2 regions of the Acidipropionibacterium jensenii genome follow, and region 2 is predicted to be linked to the other one. Evidence: predicted binding sites of a transcription regulator. Region 2 holds the regulator's gene; the other holds the start of a gene.
What was found. Region 2 encodes HrcA, which represses chaperone genes, less so after heat shock. Its sites were predicted from a motif close to TTGGCACTCGNNNNNNNCGAGTGCCAA; they were not measured.

Region 1 (3,411 bases), 1.3 Mb from region 2:
TGGCCGCGCGACAGCCCCGGCCAGACCAGCACCTGGGCGCACATCACGGCCCCGGTCGACAGTGCCGCCACCACCAGGTTGTGACCGGGAGCCAGGTGCCAGATCTGTCCCCACAACACAGACAGCCCCAGCCCGGATCCCAACCAGGTCAGCACCACCCTGTTGAGCGATCCGACCAGGATCCGCCTGGCCATCTCGGCGGTCCCCTTCTGCCCCATCGCCTCGGTGGCCGCCTCATTGGCCAGCCGCAGCGCCCTCTCGTGGTGACCGACGTCGGCCTCCAGAGCAGCCAGCATCTTCACCGCCTCCGGTTCGGAGGGGTGCTCGCCCACCACCCGGGACACGATCTCGATCCCCTCGGCCCGGCGCCCGAGCATGAACAGGCAGTGGCCTCGACGCAGCTGGGCGCGCCACGACTGCACTCCCATCGCCAGGGCGCGGTCGACCGCGTTGAGGCTCTCCTGGTAGTTGTCGATCCGCACCAGCGCGTCGGACATCGACAGGTGCACCTGGGGATTCTGCGGATCCAGCTGCAGGGCCCTTCCCGCCGCGGCCGCAGCTCTGGCAGGGGTGTCGTGGTGGGCGAGGATGAAGGTGAGCTGGGTCCACGCCTCCGCCCAGTCGGGATGGTCGGAGGCCAGCGACTCCGCCCGGTCCCGGGCTCGTTCCGGATCCACCCCCTCCAGGGCCATCACCTCGTAGAGACGGGCCAGCGGATGGCCCGGATCGTGCGCCAGCACCGGCCCGACGTAGCGCAGCGCCGCGGCGTCCTGCCCCGCGTCGATGAGTCGGGCCGCGGTGCTGAGGGCCGTTGCGTCGTCCATGTCTCTCCTGTGGCAGGTCGGGGGCGGGACGCCGACGCTGCGGGATGGCTGCGGTGCGGGATGGGCTGCGGGGAGGTGGCCACCCATTGTGCCCGACCTCGGAACTGATACCGGCGAGAGTCTGTGCCCCGGCGGCAAGTATGAGGCCGGCGGCGGAGCGCCCACCCACAGAGCGCCCGCCCACGGAGCACCCCCGACGCCACCATGGTTGCGACGACAACACGCCGTCCGGCGACGTCACGGTGCCCGAACACCACCCAATCCTTTGCACTCCCTTGGGTCGAGTGCTAAAAATGATGTTGGCACTCGAGCAACGAGAGTGCCATCGCCGCGGTCGGTGTTGCGAGCACCGACGGCAGTGAACTCCTTCCGGTGATGAGATCACCAGATCGTCCGTCGCGGGCATCTCGGAGGGACACATCGCGGGGTCGTCGGATCCCGCCACATGCAGAACACTGCAGACCTGACGTCCAGGGCCCAGGTGGCCCGCAGGAGCGGAGGACTCCCCAACACATGGCAAAGCTCATCGAATTCAACATCGAGGCCCGCCGCGGGCTCGAGCAGGGTATGAACACCCTTGCCGACGCGGTGAAGGTCACCCTCGGCCCCAAGGGCCGCAATGTCGTCCTGGAGAAGTCCTGGGGCGCTCCCACCATCACCAACGATGGTGTCTCGATCGCCAAGGAGATCGAGCTGAGCGATCCCTACGAGAAGATCGGCGCCGAGCTGGTCAAGGAGGTCGCCAAGAAGACCGACGACGTCGCCGGCGACGGCACCACCACCGCCACCGTGCTGGCCCAGGCGATGGTCCGCGAGGGCCTGCGCAATGTGACCGCCGGTGCCAACCCGCTGAGCCTCAAGAAGGGCATCGAGACCGCTGTCGACGCCATCATCGGCAAGCTCGCCGACATGGCCATCGACATCGAGACCAAGGACCAGATCGCCGCCACCGCGTCGATCTCGGCCGCTGACACCACCGTCGGCGACGTCATCGCCGAGGCGATGGACAAGGTCGGCAAGGAAGGTGTCATCACCGTCGAGGAGTCCAACACCTTCGGGCTGGACCTCGAGCTCACCGAGGGAATGCGCTTCGACAAGGGCTACATCTCCCCCTACTTCGTCACCGACACCGAGCAGATGGAGGCCGTCCTCGACGACCCCTACATCCTCATCGTCAACTCGAAGGTCTCCGGCCTGAAGGACCTGCTGCCCGTCCTCGAGAAGGTCATGCAGTCCAGCAAGCCGCTGCTGGTCATCGCCGAGGACGTCGAGGGTGAGGCCCTCGCCGGCCTGATCGTCAACAAGATCCGTGGCACCTTCAAGTCCGTCGCCGTCAAGGCCCCGGGCTTCGGCGACCGCCGCAAGGCCATGCTGGCCGACATCGCCATCCTCACCGGTGGCCAGGTCATCTCCGAGGAGGTCGGCCTGTCCCTGGACGCCGTCACCCTCGACCTGCTCGGCCGGGCCCGTTCGGTCCGCGTCACCAAGGACGAGACCACCATCGTCGACGGCGCCGGGGACTCCGAGCAGATCGCCGGCCGGGTCGCCCAGATCCGCACCGAGATCGAGAACTCCGACTCCGACTACGATCGTGAGAAGCTCCAGGAGCGTCTCGCCAAGCTGGCCGGCGGCGTCGCCGTCATCAAGGTCGGCGCGGCCACCGAGGTCGAGCTGAAGGAGCGCAAGCACCGCATTGAGGACGCCGTCCGCAACGCCAAGGCTGCTGTCGAGGAGGGCATCATCCCCGGCGGTGGTGTCGCCCTGATTCAGGCATCGAAGGCCGCTTCGGTCTCCGGCCTGGAGGGTGACGAGGCCACCGGCGCGCAGATCGTCTTCGACGCCTGCACCGCCCCGCTCAAGCAGATCGCCGTCAACGCCGGTCTGGAGGGTGGGGTTGTCGCCGAGAAGGTCGCCAACCTGCCCGCCGGACAGGGCCTGAACGCCGCGACCGGCGACTACGTCGACATGGTCAAGGCCGGGATCATCGATCCCGCCAAGGTGACCCGTTCTGCTCTGCAGAACGCGGCCTCCATCGCTGCTCTGTTCCTCACCACCGAGGCAGTCATCGCCACCAAGCCCGAGCCCGTCAAGGCTCCCGCCGGTGGCGGCGACGACGGCATGGGCGGAATGGGTGGCATGGGCGGAATGATGTGATCCAGTTCGACTGATTGAGGGGTTGTCCCCTCGACCAGATGCATGGAGGGGCGGTCCCGTCGAGGGGCCGCCCCTCCATGCGCGTCTGGTCCGGTACGCGGTCCGGTGGCCCGTGCGGGCACACTCCGATCCCAGGTTCTGAGGGGCGACGGCGTCCACCCCTGACCGGGGATAGGCTGCCCGCGAACGACCTGCCAGCGCAGGCTCCCCGTCGAAGGAGCAGTTTCGCCATGACCCGCACCCCCGATGACTTCCCTCCCTTCGGTCCTGGACGCCACCTGCTCAGCGTCCAGCAGCTGGACCGCGGGATGCTCGACCAGATCCTCGAACTCGCCGAGGTGGTCGACCCGATCGCCTCCGGTACCGTGCGATGCACCGTCCTGGACGGCGCCGTCCTCGGCAGTCTGTTCTTCGAGCCCTCCACCCGTACCCG
Region 2 (3,411 bases):
GCCGGGCACATAGCGCCCCTTGCCGTCGGTCGCGGTGATCATCGACCCGACCGCCGAGGGCCAGTTCCAGAAGTCAGTGGAGTCGTCGGCCTGCGGGTCTCCGGAGGTCTCCACCAGATCCCCGGTGAAGGTGACATCCTCCCCGGCCACCCGCACCACGAGATCCCCGTCGGTGTGGCCGGCACCGGGATGGAGCACCTCGGCCCCCAGCCCGCCCAGATCCACATACGCCAGAAGCGAGATGGGGTGGGCGACTGCTGGGGGATCGGCCAGATGCGCCAGCGCCGCTCGGTGCATCCACGCCTCGGCGTCGGCCACCCCGGCCAGCCCGCCGCAATGGTCCTCGTGGGAATGGGTCACCACCACCCGGTCCACCGGACGGCCGATCGCGCGCGCCGCTCCCCAGGCCAGCGCGCGGCCCTGCTCCGGCGTCGAACCCGTGTCCACCAGCAGGATGTGCTCGTCCCCGATCACCAGCCCGCAGGTCACCGCGCAGGGCTCCAGGCGGGTCGTCCACACTCTCGCCGTCAGCGGCGACCACTCGACCTCGGCTGTGATGTCCATGCCGCCAGCATGGCACGGAAGATGCGGGGCGCGAACACCACGGCCCGCCGCGATAGACTGGCACTCGCTCTGTAAGAGTGCCAGAATTCACGGGATCCGAGGTGAGGAGGGGCAGTGCTCGACGATCGCAAACTCGACGTGCTCAAGGCCATCGTCACCGACTACGTCTCGAGCAGGGAGCCGGTGGGATCCAAGGCCTTGGTGGAGCGCCACGGCCTGCACGTCTCGCCGGCCACCGTGCGCAATGACATGGCCGCGCTGGAGGAGGAGGGCTACATCAGCCATCCGCACACCAGCGCCGGTCGGATCCCGACCGACAAGGGCTACCGGCTCTTCGTCGACCGGATCGCCACCGTCAAACCCCTCTCGGGTCCCGAACGACGCGCGATCGCGAGCTTCATGAACGGCGCGGTCGACATCGACGACATCGTCACCCGCACGGTGAGGCTGCTGGCCCAGATCACCCATCAGGTGGCGATCATGCAGTACCCGGTGGCCTCCTCCTCGTCGATCCGACACCTGGAGCTGGTCGGACTGTCGGCCGACCGGGTGCTCATCGTCCTGATCACCTCCACCGGCGCCGTCGAGCAGCGCACCCTGGAGCTTCCCGGCCCCACCGAGGACCTGCTGGCCAGGCTGCGCAACCGTCTCAACCAGCTGCTGATCGGACGCACCCCGGCCGAGTCTGCCGACCTGCTGTCCGGATTCCTCGAGGAGTTCGACCCGACCACCCGGCCGATGGCCGCCAGCGTGACCGCCGGCGTCCTGGAGATCCTGTCCGCCGACCCGTCGGCACGGGTGCTGGTCTCCGGGGTGCCCAATCTCACCCGCTTCGGACCGACCCTGCACACCTCCATCCAGCCCGTTCTGGAGGCGCTGGAGGAGCAGGTCGTGCTGCTGCGCCTGCTCGGCGACGCCACCTCCGACGGTTCGGCAGGTCTGACCGTGCGGATCGGCTCCGAGAACTCCGACGAGAACTTCCAGTCGACCTCGGTCGTCGTGAGCACCTATGGTGACGACGGTGGCCGGTCGGGACTGGGCGTCGTCGGCCCCACCCTGATGGACTACCCCTCGACGATGGCCGCGGTCCGGGCGATCGCCCGGTATGTCGGCAGATTCCTGGCAGAAGGATGACCCCACCCCATGAGCAGTGACTACTACGAGGTCCTCGGCGTCGCCCGCGACGCGAGTGCCGATGACATCAAGCGCGCCTACCGCAAGAAGGCGATGAAGCTCCACCCCGATGTCGCCGGACCCGGTTCCGAGGAGGCCTTCAAGGAGGTCCAGGAGGCCTACGAGGTGCTCCAGGACCCCCAGAAGAGGGCGGTCTTCGACCGCGGCGGCGACCCGGCCCACCAGGGCGCGGGCGGTTTCGGCGACGCCGGATTCGGCGGCGGCGGGTTCGACTTCACTAACCTGGTCGACGCGATGTTCGGCGGCGGCTCGCCGTTCGGCGGGCAGGGCGGGTCGCGGCGCGGTCCGCGCTCCCGGGTGCGTCGTGGCCAGGACGCCCTGGTCCGGTTGCGTCTGACTCTGGCCGAGGCGGTCTTCGGGGTCACCAAGCCTCTGGACGTCGACACCGCGGTGGTCTGCCCGAAGTGCCACGGCAAGGGGTCCGACGGGGACTCCGAGCCGGTCACCTGCACCACCTGCGAGGGAGCCGGCGAGGTGATCACCGTGCAGCGGTCCTTCCTCGGCGACATCCGTACCACCCAGCCCTGCCCCACCTGCCGGGGCTACGGCAGCGTCATCCCGAACCCCTGCTCCGAGTGCTCGGGGGAGGGCAGGGTGCGCACCTCGCGCACCATCAACGTCAAGATCCCGGCCGGCGTCGACGACGGCAACCGGATCCATCTGGACTCCCAGGGAGAGGTCGGCCCCGGCGGCGGTCCGGCCGGCGACCTCTACGTCGAACTGTCGGTGGCCCCTCACGAGGTCTTCCGCCGCGACGGCGCGAACCTGGAGATGGCCATCGAGGTGCCGATGACCGCTGCGGCGCTTGGCACCACGGTCTCGGTGCGCACTCTGGAGGCCGACCGCGAGGACATGGACGAGGACCAGTCCAGCGTCGAGGTGGAGATTCCCGCCGGAACCCAGTCCGGGGCCCGGATCGTCGTGGAGGGCCGCGGCATCCCGCGGCTGCGCGGCGGCGGCCGGGGTGACCTGGGGGTCTCCCTGCTGGTGAGGACGCCCACGAAGCTCGACGGGCACCAGAAGGACCTGCTGCGAGAGTTCGCCGAGTCGCGGGGTGAGCACGAGGGTCGCGCCTCGGTGCACACCTCCGGTTCGAAGGGGGTCTTCTCCCGCCTCAAGGAGGCCTTCGGAGGATGAGCAATCCCTGCTTCATCGCTGAGATCGGTGACGCCGGTCCGGGCGACATCGTCGAGATCACCGGGTCCGAGGGCCATCACGCCGCAACCGTGCGGCGGATCGAGGTGGGCGAGTCGGTGCTGGTGACCGACGGCCACGGCACCGCCGTGCGGGGACCGGCGGTCGAGGTGAGCCGCAGTGCGGTGCGGGTGGAGGTGGTCGACAGACTCTCCAGCCCCGACCACCCGATTCGCTGGGTGGCCGTCCAGGCCCTCATCAAGGGGCCGCGCGCCGACCTGGTCGTCGAGACCCTCACCGAGCTCGGCGTCGACGAGATCATCGCTTGGCAGGCATCCCGGTCGATCGTCCGGTGGGGGGCCGAGAAGCGCGAGAAGGCCTTGGACCGCTGGCGCAGCACCGCCCGCGAGGCCACCAAGCAGTCGCGCCGGTTCCGGGTGCCGACGGTGACGATGGCCAGCACCGCCCAGCTGCGCTCCCGGATCTCGACGGCCCAGGGGGCCTTCGTCCTCCACGAGA

Region 1: groL (chaperonin GroEL) is a predicted target of HrcA. The motif match lies at 1,124-1,150, and genes of this name have one in related genera.

The regions. Positions count from the first base shown of each region.
Region 1 covers NZ_CP040635.1:1,184,226-1,187,636, forward strand. Annotated here, with positions in the region: gene FEZ32_RS05175 (tetratricopeptide repeat protein) at 1-824, opposite strand, end outside; gene groL (chaperonin GroEL) at 1,338-2,978, shown strand; gene pyrB (aspartate carbamoyltransferase) at 3,209-3,411, shown strand, end outside.
Region 2 covers NZ_CP040635.1:2,875,841-2,879,251, reverse strand. Annotated here, with positions in the region: partial or broken gene FEZ32_RS12855 (MBL fold metallo-hydrolase) at 1-564, opposite strand, end outside; gene hrcA (heat-inducible transcriptional repressor HrcA) at 679-1,698, shown strand; gene dnaJ (molecular chaperone DnaJ) at 1,708-2,895, shown strand; gene FEZ32_RS12840 (16S rRNA (uracil(1498)-N(3))-methyltransferase) at 2,892-3,411, shown strand, end outside.